4 regions of the Virgibacillus xinjiangensis genome follow, and region 1 is predicted to be linked to each of the others. Evidence: riboswitches for the same ligand, from Rfam matches in the RefSeq annotation. Region 1 holds a riboswitch; each other region holds the start of a gene.
What was found. A riboswitch is a leader RNA that binds a small molecule or an ion and turns the genes downstream of it on or off. The one in region 1 is predicted to bind S-adenosylmethionine.
Positions count from the first base shown of each region.

Region 1 (3,640 bases):
TTTTGGAGTTGATGGACAAGAGTGGCCTCCCTGCTAAGAAATTCTTCAATACTAGCGGTAAAAAATACCGCGAACTGAACATAAAGGATAAAATAAAGAATGCCGGGGACGAGGAAATGGCTGAGATTCTGGCTTCTGACGGCATGCTGATCAAGCGTCCGATTGTAACCGATGACGAGTATGTGACCGTAGGATTCAAAGAAGATGAATTCTCGGAGACTTGGCTGAACTATTAGATAAATGGTAGCAAAAAAAAGAGTTAACTTGTATAGTGGTAGTGGATTAAAAATTTGGAGGGATTGAGAATGAGCTTACCAAAAGATCTGCTGTATTCAAAAGAACATGAATGGATAAAAAAAGAGGGAGACAACGTGCGTGTAGGCATCACCGATTTTGCTCAAGATGAATTGGGTGACATCGTATTTGTCGAACTCCCAGAGCCTGGAGATGAACTGGCCGTCGATGAACCATTCGGCAGTGTGGAATCCGTCAAGACAGTATCTGAATTGTATGCTCCAGTAAGTGGAAAAGTTGTAGAAATCAACGAAGATCTAGAGGATAGTCCTGAATTTGTTAATGAATCTCCTTATGAAAAAGCTTGGATGGTCGTAATTGAACCTTCCAACACATCAGAGCTGGATGACCTCCTGTCCCCTGAACAGTACGCAGAAATTACGGAAGAGGACTGAATTACCGAAAATTGGGCTGGCTAACACGCTAATAAGTGTATAGTCAGCCATGTTTTTATCATATATTAAAGTAAATAAGCTTCTTGCTTGATTTCATAAGGAGTGCTATGGGATGATAACGCATGAGACCGATAAGGTGATTATCGTTGAAGGGTTGACCGATAAGCGGCAGATTCAGAAACTGATTACAGATGATGTGACAATTGTCTGTACGCATGGAACATTGGGCGTGGAACGTCTGGATGAATTACTGGAAACATATGATTTGGACCACAAAGAGGTCATCATTTTAGTGGACGAAGACGCATCCGGCATGAAGCTGAGGAAGCAGCTGTCCAGGGAACTTCCCCATGCAGAGCATATTTTTGTCAGCAGTGAGTACCGCGAGGTGGCCACAACACCTGAAAATATTCTAGCCACGGCATTAGTAAGCAAGCATATAGAGGTGAACCCGATCTTTTTAGTATAGGGTGAGAGGATTGAAACAATTTACCAATGAAACAGCAGATCAGGAAAAATTCCTCCTGTATATTTACACCCCTTTTTGCGGGACATGCCAGCTTGCCCGCGGGATGTTGGAAAAAATAGAAAGTGTGCATAAGCAGGATATCTTCTTTGAAATGAACGCTTCCCTGCATCCCGAATTCATGCAGGAGAAGCAGATTGAGAGTGTGCCATGCCTACTCATAAAAGAAGATGGTGAGTGGAAGGAAAAAGTTTACACTTTCCACTCCATTCCGAATATATACAGTTATTTAATGAAATACAAGCCAGAGTTATTCCAACACCAATAGGAAATATACCATTGACACAGTGAGTCAAGTATGATAGGATTTTTCTTATCTGTTCTTAATTGAATAATTTTCAACTCTTATCTTGAGCGGTGGAGGGACTGGCCCAGTGAACCCGCGGCAACCTTCAAATACAGTGATATTTGAAAGGTGCCAATTCCTGCAAAGAATATCTTTGACAGATAAGAGAACGAAAAGGCATAAACTGACGTCTTTCTGTTCTCTTGCGGAAAGGCTTTTTTTATGTTTTTTAAACAAGCATCGATAGTACATACTATCCATAGCATCACAGAAGGGAGGATTATCGTGATTTCCATAGAGAACCTAAGTAAATATTTCAAAACAGATAAACAGGAAATAACTGCAGTCGATGACATGACGCTGGACATCAAAGAAGGGAATATCTTCGGAGTGATCGGCTATAGCGGGGCTGGGAAGAGTACCTTTGTCAGACTGTTGAACCGATTGGAGGAACCGTCCTCCGGAAAAATCGTGATTGACGATAGGGAAATTACGTCCCTAAACAACAAGCAATTGCGGGTGGCACGACAGGATATCGGGATGATCTTTCAGCATTTTAATCTACTTTGGTCCAGAACAGTGAAAGATAATATTGCATTTCCACTGGAAATTGCAGGGGTTCCCAAAAAAGATCGTGACTCACGTGTAGATGAGCTAATCAGGTTGGTAGGTCTTTCAGGAAGGGAAAATGCGTATCCAGCCCAATTGAGTGGTGGACAAAAACAGAGGGTAGGGATCGCCAGGGCGCTGGCCAATCGCCCCAAAGTGCTGCTCTGCGACGAAGCAACCTCGGCTCTTGACCCGGAGACGACCAATTCCATCCTTGATTTGCTGGTGGATATCAATCAACAGTTGGGATTGACCATCATTCTTATCACCCACGAGATGCATGTAATACGCAAAATCTGCAAACAGGTGGCAGTAATGGAAAAGGGAAGGGTCGTAGAACAGGGAGACGTCTTGGAGCTGTTTTCACGTCCGAAACAGCCGGTAACCAAAAAGTTTGTAGAGCAAGTTATGGGTAACCAACAGGACGAAGATAGTGTGGGTCAGCTTGTGCAGAGCTCTGCAGGAGGCAACATCATCCGCTTCCACTTTTTGGGAGAAACGACCAATCAGGCCTTGATCAGCAAGTTGTCCAAGGAGTTCGACGTGGATATCAATATATTGCAGGGGAAAATCACACAGACACAAGGTGGCGCATACGGGACGCTGTATGTTCAGATAAACGGGGATCATCAAGAAGTTCAAAAAGCCGTCGCTTTTGTTCATGAGCAGACCTCGGTGGAAGTGGAGGTTATACGTGAAGATGGCTGACTTATTTCCAAATATACAAATGGAAGATTTCTGGATAGCAACTTATGAAACATTCTATATGACAATTCTAGCTTTGGTTGGTACATGTATATTCGGTATCCTACTGGGATTGATGTTGTATCTTACAAGCAAGGATGGAATATGGCAGAATAAATATATTAATTTTATTGTGGCCTCACTGGTGAATATTTTCCGTGCTATTCCATTCATTATACTTATTCTACTGTTGTTCCCTTTTACGGATTTTCTGGTTGGAACGATACGGGGACCTAATGCTGCCTTGCCAGCATTGATTATAGGCTCTGCTCCGTTTTATGGACGACTGGTGGAAATAGCTTTAAGAGAAGTGGAAAAGGGTGTTGTCGAGGCTGCAAAGGCGATGGGAGCGAAGACGAGTACGATCATTTTCAAAGTGCTGCTTCCTGAGTCCATGCCAGCCCTTGTCTCAGGCCTTACGGTAACAGCTATTGCTTTAATAGGTTATACAGCAATGGCTGGAGTAATCGGTGCCGGCGGTCTCGGAAATTATGCCTATTATTTTGGTTTCCAACGCAGGGACTTTGACGTGGTATTCCTTTGTACGGTTGTCATCGTACTTATAGTTTTCCTCTTCCAATTCGTAGGAGATTACATTACAAGGAAGCTGGATAAGCGATGAATATTGGTGTACACTGGGTACACTGTTCACATTCATAAATTTTTCAAAAAAAGGGGAGAAAAGAATGAAAAAGATTGCTTTGCTCTTATCTGTTTTATTCATCCTGCTGTTAGCAGCCTGTGGTGGAGGAGAAACAGAAGACAACAATACATCTGATAGCGGGG
Region 1 is NZ_JBHRSA010000049.1:88,299-91,938, forward strand. Features, by position in the region: gene ACFOGI_RS14065 (arsenate reductase family protein) at 1-236, shown strand, start outside; gene gcvH (glycine cleavage system protein GcvH) at 306-689, shown strand; gene ACFOGI_RS14075 (toprim domain-containing protein) at 802-1,158, shown strand; gene ACFOGI_RS14080 (thioredoxin family protein) at 1,169-1,483, shown strand; SAM riboswitch class I at 1,558-1,669, shown strand; gene ACFOGI_RS14085 (methionine ABC transporter ATP-binding protein) at 1,787-2,818, shown strand; gene ACFOGI_RS14090 (methionine ABC transporter permease) at 2,811-3,476, shown strand; gene ACFOGI_RS14095 (MetQ/NlpA family ABC transporter substrate-binding protein) at 3,541-3,640, shown strand, end outside.

Region 2 (3,640 bases), on a different contig from region 1:
TCCGCCATCGTAAGAGAGAAAGCACTGATCGGAATGGGTTCCATAATTTTAGACGGGGCAGAAATAGGAGAGAATGCATTTGTAGGAGCAGGCAGCCTCGTCCCTCCAGGTAAGAAAGTTCCGGCCAATACACTTGTTATGGGCAGACCAGCGAAAGTGGTCAGAGAGTTGACGGAAGAGGATCATAAAGAAATGGAACGAGTCAGAAAGTCTTATGTCGAAAAAGGACAGTATTATAAGGAACACACCAATCTATAAAAGAAGGCCATACAGGAATGATCCTGCATGGCCTTCTTTTATTCTTATTCAATTTCGGTCAGTGCCTTCAATTCATCCACCTTATCTGTTTTCTCCCATGGGAATTGGACATCCGTCCTTCCAAAATGCCCATAGGCCGCGGTATTACGAAAGATAGGCTTTTGCAGGTCAAGCATGCGGATGATTCCTGCCGGCCGGAGATCAAATATTTTGCGTATGGATTGAACCAGTTTCTGCTCTCCGACAACTCCTGTGCCGAATGTGTTCACAGAAATGGATACCGGTTCTGCTACACCGATGGCATAAGCCAGCTGCACCTCACATGTTTTGGCAAGTCCTGCCGCGACAATATTCTTGGCTACGTAACGGGCAGCATATGCTGCAGAGCGGTCCACTTTCGTGGCATCCTTGCCGCTGAATGCTCCTCCACCATGCCTGGCATAGCCGCCATAAGTATCTACGATGATTTTCCGTCCGGTTAGTCCTGCATCCCCTTGTGGACCGCCTATGACGAAACGTCCAGTCGGATTGATGAAATACTTGGTCGTATCGTCCAGCAATTCGGGGGGCACGACAGGTTTGATCACATGTTCCTTAATATCCTTCTCGATCTGTTCCAACGGAATATCCTGGTGATGTTGGGTAGATATGACAATGGTATCGACCTTGACTGGGCGATCCTCTTCATCATACTCTACCGTCACCTGTGTCTTACCGTCCGGGCGGAGATAGTCGAGGACTTTATCCTTTCTAGAATCTGCCAGGCTTTTGGCAAGCTTATGTGCCAGAGAAATTGGCAATGGCATCAATTCTTCTGTTTCATCACAAGCAAAACCGAACATCAAGCCCTGGTCCCCTGCACCGATTGCATCAATTTCCTCTTCCGTCATCTTGCCTTGGCGAGCTTCAAGAGCTTGATTGACCCCTCCAGCAATATCAGGCGATTGCTCATCAATCGCAGTGAGTACGGCACAGGTATCTGCATCAAACCCGAACTTTGCCCGAGTATAGCCGATTTCCTTCACCGTCCGGCGCACTAGTGCCGGAATATCTACATATGTACTAGTGGAAATTTCACCAGCTACCAATACCAACCCGGTTGTAACGGTAGTTTCACACGCTACCCTGGCAAAAGGGTCCTTTTTAAGTATTTCATCCAGAATAGCATCGGATATCTGATCGGATATCTTATCCGGATGTCCTTCTGTTACTGATTCAGAAGTGAATAAACGACGGTTTTCAGCCATGTGGCTAAATCCTCCCCTAATTATATTACGGTACTCTATTTTTCCTTATGTTTTTCCTTTTTATCCAAACTGGTTAAAAATATCAGAACATACCGGATTTCCATAACCTAATATGGAAGCCTAAGGATTTCCTGTCAGGCAACAATAACGTTCAAACAAAGAAAAAACCTTTCCTGCCATCATGAGGAAAGGTTATGGCCTTTCACTCTTATTGTCCAAGGAAATATCCTTGCATCAGGTAAGCACCTTTTCACGCTGACGTGATGGTTGCTGGGCTTCATCGGGGCTGTCCCTCCACCAACTCTGAATAAGAGAGTATCCGTTCGCAGTTAATCGTATCGAAAGAGGTCTGGTGTGTCAACCTTTTTGGAAGGCAGCCATAGTAAAGTTCAATTTTTCATAAAATAATCGCAGAATTAGTGTGGACTATATTTTTTAATGTGTTATACTAATAAACATAATCAGAAAAAAATGGATGTTTGATAAGTATACTGTGTAAATTCATCAAAAAAAGGCGGGTTGTCGAAATGAAAATGGTGGAAAAATCATTAACAAAAGAAATCCATTCACATGTGAATCTCCAGGAGAACTTAACGGTACCACAGCTGGTGGAACAAATCCTGGCCCGTAATGAGGGCATCCTTACCGCTACCGGAGCGGTGCGTGCCACCACAGGGGCATATACCGGACGCTCTCCTAAGGATAAATATATCGTAGAAGACGAAATTTCCGAAGATCATATCGACTGGGGAGCAGTCAATCAACAAATTGATGAATCCTCTTTCAATAGATTGTATGAAAAAATGTTGTCCCATTTAAAAGAAAAAGATGTATTATACAGCTTCAAAGGATTCGCCGGCGCTGATTCAAAATATCGACTACCTATTCAGGTGATCAATGAATATGCCTGGCACAATCTTTTTGCAAGGCAATTATTCATAACGCCGTCTGAAGAAGAACTTTCTGGACACCAAGCGGAATTCACTGTGGTTTCTGCACCTGATTTCAAAGCCGACCCGGAAGCGGACGGCACCAACTCTGAAACGTTCATTATCATCTCCTTCAAAAAGCGTGTGGTCCTCATAGGAGGAACCGAGTATGCTGGCGAAATTAAAAAATCGATCTTTTCTGTCATGAACTACCTCTTGCCCCGGCAGGATATCCTGTCGATGCACTGTTCTGCCAACGTTGGGCAAGAAGGAGATGTCGCCCTATTTTTCGGATTATCAGGCACAGGAAAGACCACGCTTTCCGCCGACCCTTACCGGCGGCTGATCGGTGATGATGAACATGGCTGGGGACCGAACGGAGTATTCAACATTGAAGGCGGCTGTTACGCAAAATGCATTAACCTTTCCGAGGAAAAAGAACCACAGATCCATAAGGCGATACGATTCGGTTCTGTGCTGGAAAACGTCGTGCTGGACCGCTCTTCCAGATTGCCTGACTACGATGATACTTCCTTGACCGAAAATACTCGGGCCGCATACCCGTTGGAAAATATGGACAATATTATTTCTCCTAGTGTGGCAGGCCACCCCAATACCATCATATTCCTGACAGCAGACGCATCAGGCACCCTGCCTCCGATCAGTAAACTGACCAAAGAGCAGGCAATGTATCATTTCCTTAGTGGTTATACCAGTAAACTTGCAGGGACAGAACGCGGAGTCACAGAACCACAGGCAACCTTCTCCGCCTGCTTTGGTGCACCATTCCTGCCATTGAAACCGGCAGCTTATGCAGAGATGCTCGGAGAGAAAATTGATCAGCACAATTCGAATGTCTTCTTGGTTAACACAGGCTGGACCGGTGGTTCTTATGGGACGGGAAAACGGATGAAGCTGTCCTACACCCGCGCCATGATCCACTCGGCATTGGAAGGTGAATTGAATTCAGTGGAAACTGTCAGAGACGAAATCTTCGACTTGAATATTCCACTGCAGGTTCCTGGAGTGCCTGACGAAGTTTTGGTACCGAAATACACGTGGGAAGATAAAGAAGCATACGAAGAAACAGCAAAATCATTAGCCATGAAATTCCACCGGAACTTTGAGAAATTTACAGAAGCCGGTGATGACATCAAGCAAGCAGGACCCGCATACAGGGTCTGAGACAATTGATTCCTCATCCCA
Region 2 is NZ_JBHRSA010000010.1:3,935-7,574, reverse strand. Features, by position in the region: gene ACFOGI_RS03895 (gamma carbonic anhydrase) at 1-258, shown strand, start outside; gene metK (methionine adenosyltransferase) at 303-1,505, opposite strand; SAM riboswitch class I at 1,711-1,819, opposite strand; gene pckA (phosphoenolpyruvate carboxykinase (ATP)) at 2,033-3,619, shown strand.
Region 2: linked by a shared signal. The riboswitch ahead of metK (methionine adenosyltransferase) and the one ahead of ACFOGI_RS14085 (methionine ABC transporter ATP-binding protein) in region 1 are both predicted to bind S-adenosylmethionine.

Region 3 (3,640 bases), on a different contig from region 1:
AAGTTACATATGTGGAAGCGACTGTTGCGCCATCTAATACGCCGTCCCAAAATCTTTTCAAAGGTCTTGCTAAAAAGTTGGACACTGACTATGAAATAGATACGTACTTTACAGCTGATGATTTTCCAGGGGAAGGGCATGAAGATGAACCATTATTCAAAATCGGGCCTTTTCAGGAAGAAAATAAAATTGTAAAAGGAATGATATAATGACAACGGCAGTATTGAGCGATAAGAAAATGAAAACGTTTGAAGAAATAGAATCGGCAGTAAGGAGCTACAGTCGTGGCTGGCCGACCGTATTCGAAAAAGCAAAAGGATATAAAATGTGGGACACGGATGGAAACGAATATATTGATTTCTTTGCGGGTGCCGGCACTCTAAACTATGGCCATAACGATGACACCATGCAAGAGAAGATGATTGAATATATCAAGAATGATGGGATTATCCATAGCCTGGATATGGGGACTACTCCAAGGAAAGAGTTCCTGGAGCGTTACAAAGAAGTAATTTTGGAGCCCCGCAATTTGGATTATAAAATCATGTTCCCAGGACCTACTGGGACCAACACGGTTGAAAGTGCACTGAAAATTGCTAGAAAGGTGACAGGCCGTGACACGGTCATCAGTTTCACCAACGCATTCCATGGTATGACCATTGGATCACTTTCTGTAACTGGAAACTCCTTTAAGCGCCATGGGGCCGGTGTGCCGCTGCATCACTCAGTTTCCATGCCTTTCGATGATTATGTAGATGGCCAGAGTTCTATTGCATACCTTGAACGATTCCTGGAAGACAGCGGAAGTGGTGTTGCACTGCCTGCTGCTATTATTCTGGAAACCGTACAGGGTGAAGGCGGAATTAATGCTGCCAGTATGGAATGGTTGAAAGAGATTGAAAACATCTGCCGCCGTTGGGACATTTTGTTGATTGTAGATGATGTCCAAGCAGGTAATGGACGCACAGGGACATACTTCAGCTTTGAACCAGCTGGAATTAAGCCAGATGTAGTCTGTCTCTCCAAGTCAATTGGTGGTGTAGGTCTGCCAATGGCTATTACACTGATCAAATCTGAATATGATCAATGGGGACCAGGTGAACATAATGGTACTTTCCGAGGAAATAACCTGGCATTCATTGCAGCAACTGAAGCACTCAATCGCTGGGAGACAGATGATTTTGCTAAAGAAATTCAGGAAAAGGCTGATTTCTTAAGTGACTCTGTAAAAGAAATCATCAATAAATATCCGGAGCTGAATGGCACAGCGCGTGGTCGTGGATTAATGCAAGGTATCGCCATAGACAAAGAAGGACTTGCCAGCGAAATTTGTGCAGAGGCATTCAATCGTGGCCTGATTGTAGAGACATCCGGTCCTAGCGATGAAGTGGTAAAATTCCTTCCGCCGTTAGTCATTGACAAAGATGGTCTGGCAAAAGGCCTGGAAATCCTGGAAGAAAGCATTAAAGCTGCAACTGCTAAATAATCATCGTAATATATTTCACTAAAATATATAGAGAAACAGCAATAGTTTTCATACAAAATGACGAAAAGGGGAATTCGACATGATCGTAAAATCTTTGGAAAATATTATTGGAACAGAGGACGAAACATCTGATGGCAATTGGACCAGCCGCCGTTTTATCCTGAACAAAGACGGTGTGGGCTTCAGCATGAATGATACTGTAATTGCTGCTGGTACAGAAAATTACTTCTGGTATAAAAATCACATTGAAGCCGTTTACGTAATTGAAGGAGAAGGACAGATCGAAGAAGTTGAAAATGGTGGAAAGATGCATGATCTGAAGCCTGGCACTCTCTACCTTCTGAATGATCATGATAAGCATAAAGTCCATGCAAAAACCCAATTGCGCATGGTTTGTGTGTTCAACCCGCCACTTGTCGGAACTGAGACACACAATGAAGAAGGAGTTTATCCACTACTGACTGAGTAGTTCAAAAGGCATTCGAGGATAGGACTTTATGGTCCTATCCTTTTTTACTATTTTAGTATTAAATGAATTTTTTCTGAAAAGTGTATTGACGAATGGAGTATAACGGTATAGAATGACTAGCAACAACTACATAAACAATTTCCAAAATTCTTATCAAGAAAGGTGAAGGGAAAAGGCCCTTGTAAGCCTCGGCTACAGATGTAGAACGCCTAAATGGTGACAATTCCTATACTAATGGTTGACTATAAGATAAGAAGAGAATCAGCAGAATGTAAGAATATCCTTTTTTATTCTGGAGAGGTTTTTATATTCTGATGTGGAAAAAACTCATATGGAGGGTTGATGCGTGAATAATGAAGTAATCACCTACGACGAATTCACTGGGGATCCTTTCAAGAATTGGGTATCACAAGATGAAACCAAAGGAGCGTCTACCATTCTGAAATGGGCATATGATTCCTATGGCGATGGTGTCACCTATGCATGCAGCTTCGGTGCCGAAGGAATGGTATTGATTGATTTGATTTCTAAAGTGAAGAAGGATGCGCAGATTGTATTCCTTGATACAGATTTGCATTTTCAGGAGACATATGAGCTCATTGAGGAAGTAAAGGCGAAGTATCCGGAACTCCGAATTCATATTAAAAAACCTGAGCTGACTCTGGAAGAACAGGCGGAAGAACATGGGTCAGCATTGTGGAAAAGACAGCCGGACCAATGCTGTTTCATTCGTAAGATCAAACCACTCGAGGATGCGTTAAGCGGTGTACCCGCTTGGATTTCAGGCCTGCGCAGAGAACAATCGCCCAGCCGCAGTAAAACAGACTATGTGAATAGAGACGAACGATTCAAATCCATCAAGGTTTGCCCCCTCATTCATTGGACTTGGGATGATGTCTGGGACTATATCCGGACGAATGATCTTCCATATAATGAATTGCATGACAATGGCTATCCTAGTATTGGCTGTATACCGTGTACTTCACGTGTAAGTGACTCCGGTGATTCCCGTGAAGGAAGATGGGCAGGCTTCAATAAAACTGAATGTGGCCTTCATACAAATGGTTGAACAAAGCCTTTTATTTTTAATTTAAATCCGAGTATATTGCTAGAAATACAATACTTTTGGTTTACTAGAAACTCCGTAATTCCCTGGTATGATAAGATTTTTTCCTTATGAATCAGGGCTAAAAATTACAATTAAAGCCGAGTAATACGCTTTGTATACACGGCATATCAATTAAAGAGCCAATCGGTGGCAGGAACCTAAAATGTCTGCTGATTGGCATGGAGAACAATAAAAAATAGTATCTTATGGGGTGAGTATCTTTGCAATTATTGGAAACCAATAGTCCTTTCAGTAAGGAACAGACAGAGGATCTCAATCGTATTCTGCCAACCTTAACAGAGACACAGAGAATATGGCTGAGTGGGTATCTTTCAGTGCCGCAGCAATCTAGTGGCGGAGTGGCCGCAGTTTTGGAAAATCCAACGGCATCTCAGCCAGCTGTTCAGCAAACTGCATCGCTGAAACAGAGGGAGTTGACCATTTTATATGGTTCAGAAACAGGTAATGCCCAGTCAGTCGCTAAGGATTTAGAAGAAAAAGCGAAAGCACGGGACAAGAAAGTAAAGCTCGCTGCTCTGGATGATTTTAAACCAAAAGATTTAAAGAAGGTACAGGA
Region 3 is NZ_JBHRSA010000051.1:1,463-5,102, forward strand. Features, by position in the region: gene ectA (diaminobutyrate acetyltransferase) at 1-209, shown strand, start outside; gene ectB (diaminobutyrate--2-oxoglutarate transaminase) at 209-1,486, shown strand; gene ACFOGI_RS14380 (ectoine synthase) at 1,566-1,955, shown strand; SAM riboswitch class I at 2,103-2,211, shown strand; gene ACFOGI_RS14385 (phosphoadenylyl-sulfate reductase) at 2,302-3,024, shown strand; gene ACFOGI_RS14390 (assimilatory sulfite reductase (NADPH) flavoprotein subunit) at 3,285-3,640, shown strand, end outside.
Region 3: linked by a shared signal. The riboswitch ahead of ACFOGI_RS14385 (phosphoadenylyl-sulfate reductase) and the one ahead of ACFOGI_RS14085 (methionine ABC transporter ATP-binding protein) in region 1 are both predicted to bind S-adenosylmethionine.

Region 4 (3,640 bases), on a different contig from region 1:
CCGCTTCCCCAAGCCAATCATCCATGCTTTCCTTGTTGAACTGCGGGTGTTTCCGGCTGGCAGGAAAAGCACGGATATCCGCTACATATTCGATACCAGCAGCCTCGAGCATCTGCAGGAAATGTTGCTTGTCATGGCCGGAATGCCCGATCGTATAGATCCTCATAACCCTGGCCTCCTTGTTAGCAGCTTATGTAACAACCTATACCCTTTCTATTATTTTATCAAAATTCCTACCGGCAACAGAGTTTACGTTATAGAGACTTCAATGAACCACAGAGCCGTTAACAAACCAAACGGAAGTGGAGCATCTATCAGATATAAACAATCCTATACAAATAAAACCGTCTGGTGATGAACACCAAACGGTTACGTACAACGGACCAAGTTGGACCAACCATCCAACAAAGTAAACTTTATTTTAGAGGGAGCCACCCCAATTAATCAATACACTGATGACCAAGGCAATCCAAGCGATACAGAGTGCTATGATGGCAAACGGGACAATATAACGAAGCCATCTTCCATAAGGTACTCTGCATAAACCAAGCATTGCCATCAGCCCGCCCAATGTTGGGGAAAATAAATTGGTAAGGCCATCACCGACTTGGAATGCTAAAATGGTCGATTGCCGTGTAATATCCAACATATCACCGACCGGAATCATGATCGGCAGTGTCACCATTGCTTGTCCACTCCCACTAGGAATCAGAATATTAATGATCGACTGGGCTACCGTCATGAACAAGACCGCTAGTGTTGTTGGCAAATAATCCAGCACAGAGACAAGGCCATGAGCAACTGTATCACTGATATTACCCTGGTTCATCACTACTTGAGTCGCCATTGCCACCCCAATCAAGATAGCTGCCAATGCACTAGGTTCTAGCGCTTTGGAAAATACTTTGGCAATCTCACTGCCATTCAACCCAGCAATCAGTCCACAGACCATCCCGATCATCAGATAGATCGCAGCTACTTCATTGATATACCATCCTTGGGTGAAGATACCAGTGAGCATGATAATGATCCCAGAGATGAATACCAATAGCATGGCAATATCTTTTTTTCTCATGTGATATGTATCAAGCGGTTTGCTGAGTGACATGTCTTGAGTATCTATGTCATACCCCAGGCTTTTACCCGGGTTCTTTAAAATCTTTTTGAAATACCTTACGTTAAAATAAGCTAATACGGATAATATAGCAAACACCAAAATACTTCTGAAAAGCCATCCTGAGAAGAGTTGCATTTCCGCTATCTTGTGTCCTACACCAACTGTATAAGGATTGAATGGAGATAAACCAAATCCTACAAGCACACCCCCAATTCCAATACCGGCCCCGAGCATGGCATCTCCGCCAATTGCAACACTTACTAATACAGCGATTGGAATAAGGGCGATATTATTTTCAAGCCCTACAAATATCCCGAAAAATCCATAAACGAATGTCATGATGACAACGACAAGGAAACGCCTGTTCATACCAACTTTCCGTATGAAGGTCCCTACTGTGTTTTCCAGCATCCCCGTTCTTTCCAATAGTCCGAACATCATAGCAGCCGCGAATGTGACAAAGACGATATCGGACATTTCTTGGAAACCTTCTGGAATTGCCGTAAATAAATCGAGAATCCCAACCGGACTACTCTCTATGAAATCAAACGTCCCAGGAATAGTCCGAGTGGCACCATCCACATCTTCCCTTTCATAAGATCCTGCCGGAATAATATACGTCAAAATAGCTGCAGCAACTACAATATAAAACAATAGAGCAAGTGGATGTGGAATCCGATCCAGCAATTTTTTACTTTTATTTTCTTCCTGCATAGTTGTTCACCTCTTGTGTGTATTTTCTTTCGTTGAGTTAAACGACTGTGCCCTCGCATAACGGTACATATAATAACGTCCGTATTACCATAGCAATACTCGGCTTTTTCCAATACTGTCCCCTGGCTTCTATCCCCCTTGTATCTAATTAATAAATTTTGATAGACACAAAACAACCTCTTCCAATGGGAAAGAGGCTGTATGTCTATTTCGCCTTATCTCCCAGAATAAATCCGAATTATTCTGCAGGAATTGGCACCTTTCCTTCTAAAAGGAGGTAGCCGGACGTCATTGGGCCTGTCCCTCAGTCACTCTTGATAAGTAAAATTATTAAATTAGAAAATTTTTGTTAGTAATGAGCAATTTTATACTCGAGTGAGTTTTTTGTCAATAAGATAAAGAGATTTTTGGAGGAAGATGTCGGATCAAGTCGATAGATTGGTTACTAATCGGCTGACTCTGATGGAGCTGGAATAAAATTTTCAGTCTATCTTGCCTGTTTAGCTCAAAACCCTGCTATTTTGAGATCAATCATTCCAAAATTGACCTAGGTCAATTTTTTTATCCGTTTATTAGAATATACTTTGGTTAGAAAGTCAGATTTACTTATGATTCATCAAATGGGAGGAAGTTGACATGAAAATACAAAACCTTAACGAATATATGGAAATGAATAAGGAGAGGTTTACGAAACGGATTATTTTTAAAGAGGACAAAAGTACGGTGTTTGTGCTTAACTTTGAACCTGGTCAAACTTTGCCTGCACATAAGCATCCTGGCTCCAATGTATATTTACTTGTCCTACAGGGTGAAGGTACATTTACCATAGATAGGAAAGAAGTTCCTGTACAACAGGATGACGTTCTTGTATGTAATGGCGATGAAGAGCTGGCATTTGCCAGTACTGGGTCATCTGACGTAAGCCTATATGTCATGCTGAATAAGATCCCTGATGAGCAATATGCGAAAAACATGTAAACGCCAGTTCAGCTGTGATCAGAGGAACGGCTGCACCGGATTTCTTTTATAAGTCCATACCTGCTATATAGCATTATTAGCAGATGAGTCTATGCTTACTATTATTTATAAAATTCTATTCTTAAAGGAGAGATTTAGATATGCTTGAACAAAAATTGTCCGAACTAATCAGTCCTGAAGCTGTGATTAATTTTGAAACCGGGGCGATCAGAGCAAGCACGTTGGATTCCATCATTAATCTACTGCCATTTGAAATGGGCTTTTGTGATGCCGATGATATTTTCCGCTGGTATTCAAATAATCCAAACCGTGTGCATGGTCGCCGGAAGGAAGCGATTGGCCGCCACGTGCTTGAGCTTCACCCGAAAGTGGCTCACCACGTTGAAAAGTTGTTGAATGATTTCCATACAGGAAAACGCGATGAATGGGAATTTTGGTTCCCTAAGCGCAGTGGTGAATCTGGTCAGATTTACCAAAAATTCATGGCAGTACGTGATGAAAACGGAAGATACCTTGGCTGTATGGATGTGACTGTCAATCTCGACCTCTTCGAAGGAAAAGAAGGCAAAAACACCCCGGAAACCATTGACGAATTTAAAGCTGTTAAGCCATGATCATAAAGGGGATTTAACAATCAGTAGGCTCTCTTTCCCCTAATTGTTAAATCCCCTACCCTCTGCAGTTTCTCATACCCGCAATATAGGCAATGTACTGCACCGGAAAGATCCTCCAGATTTAATAATCTCCGAATAATCTATTTCGATGACTTCAAATCCCTTTTCCCGCATCTTCTCATTCACCTTTTCATTAACCGGAAGGCTGAACACTGTG
Region 4 is NZ_JBHRSA010000020.1:11,498-15,137, forward strand. Features, by position in the region: gene ACFOGI_RS05370 (DUF488 domain-containing protein) at 1-166, opposite strand, end outside; gene ACFOGI_RS05375 (YfcC family protein) at 422-1,831, opposite strand; SAM riboswitch class I at 2,044-2,155, opposite strand; gene ACFOGI_RS05380 (cupin domain-containing protein) at 2,468-2,809, shown strand; gene ACFOGI_RS05385 (PAS domain-containing protein) at 2,950-3,423, shown strand; gene ACFOGI_RS05390 (dimethylarginine dimethylaminohydrolase family protein) at 3,496-3,640, opposite strand, start outside.
Region 4: linked by a shared signal. The riboswitch ahead of ACFOGI_RS05375 (YfcC family protein) and the one ahead of ACFOGI_RS14085 (methionine ABC transporter ATP-binding protein) in region 1 are both predicted to bind S-adenosylmethionine.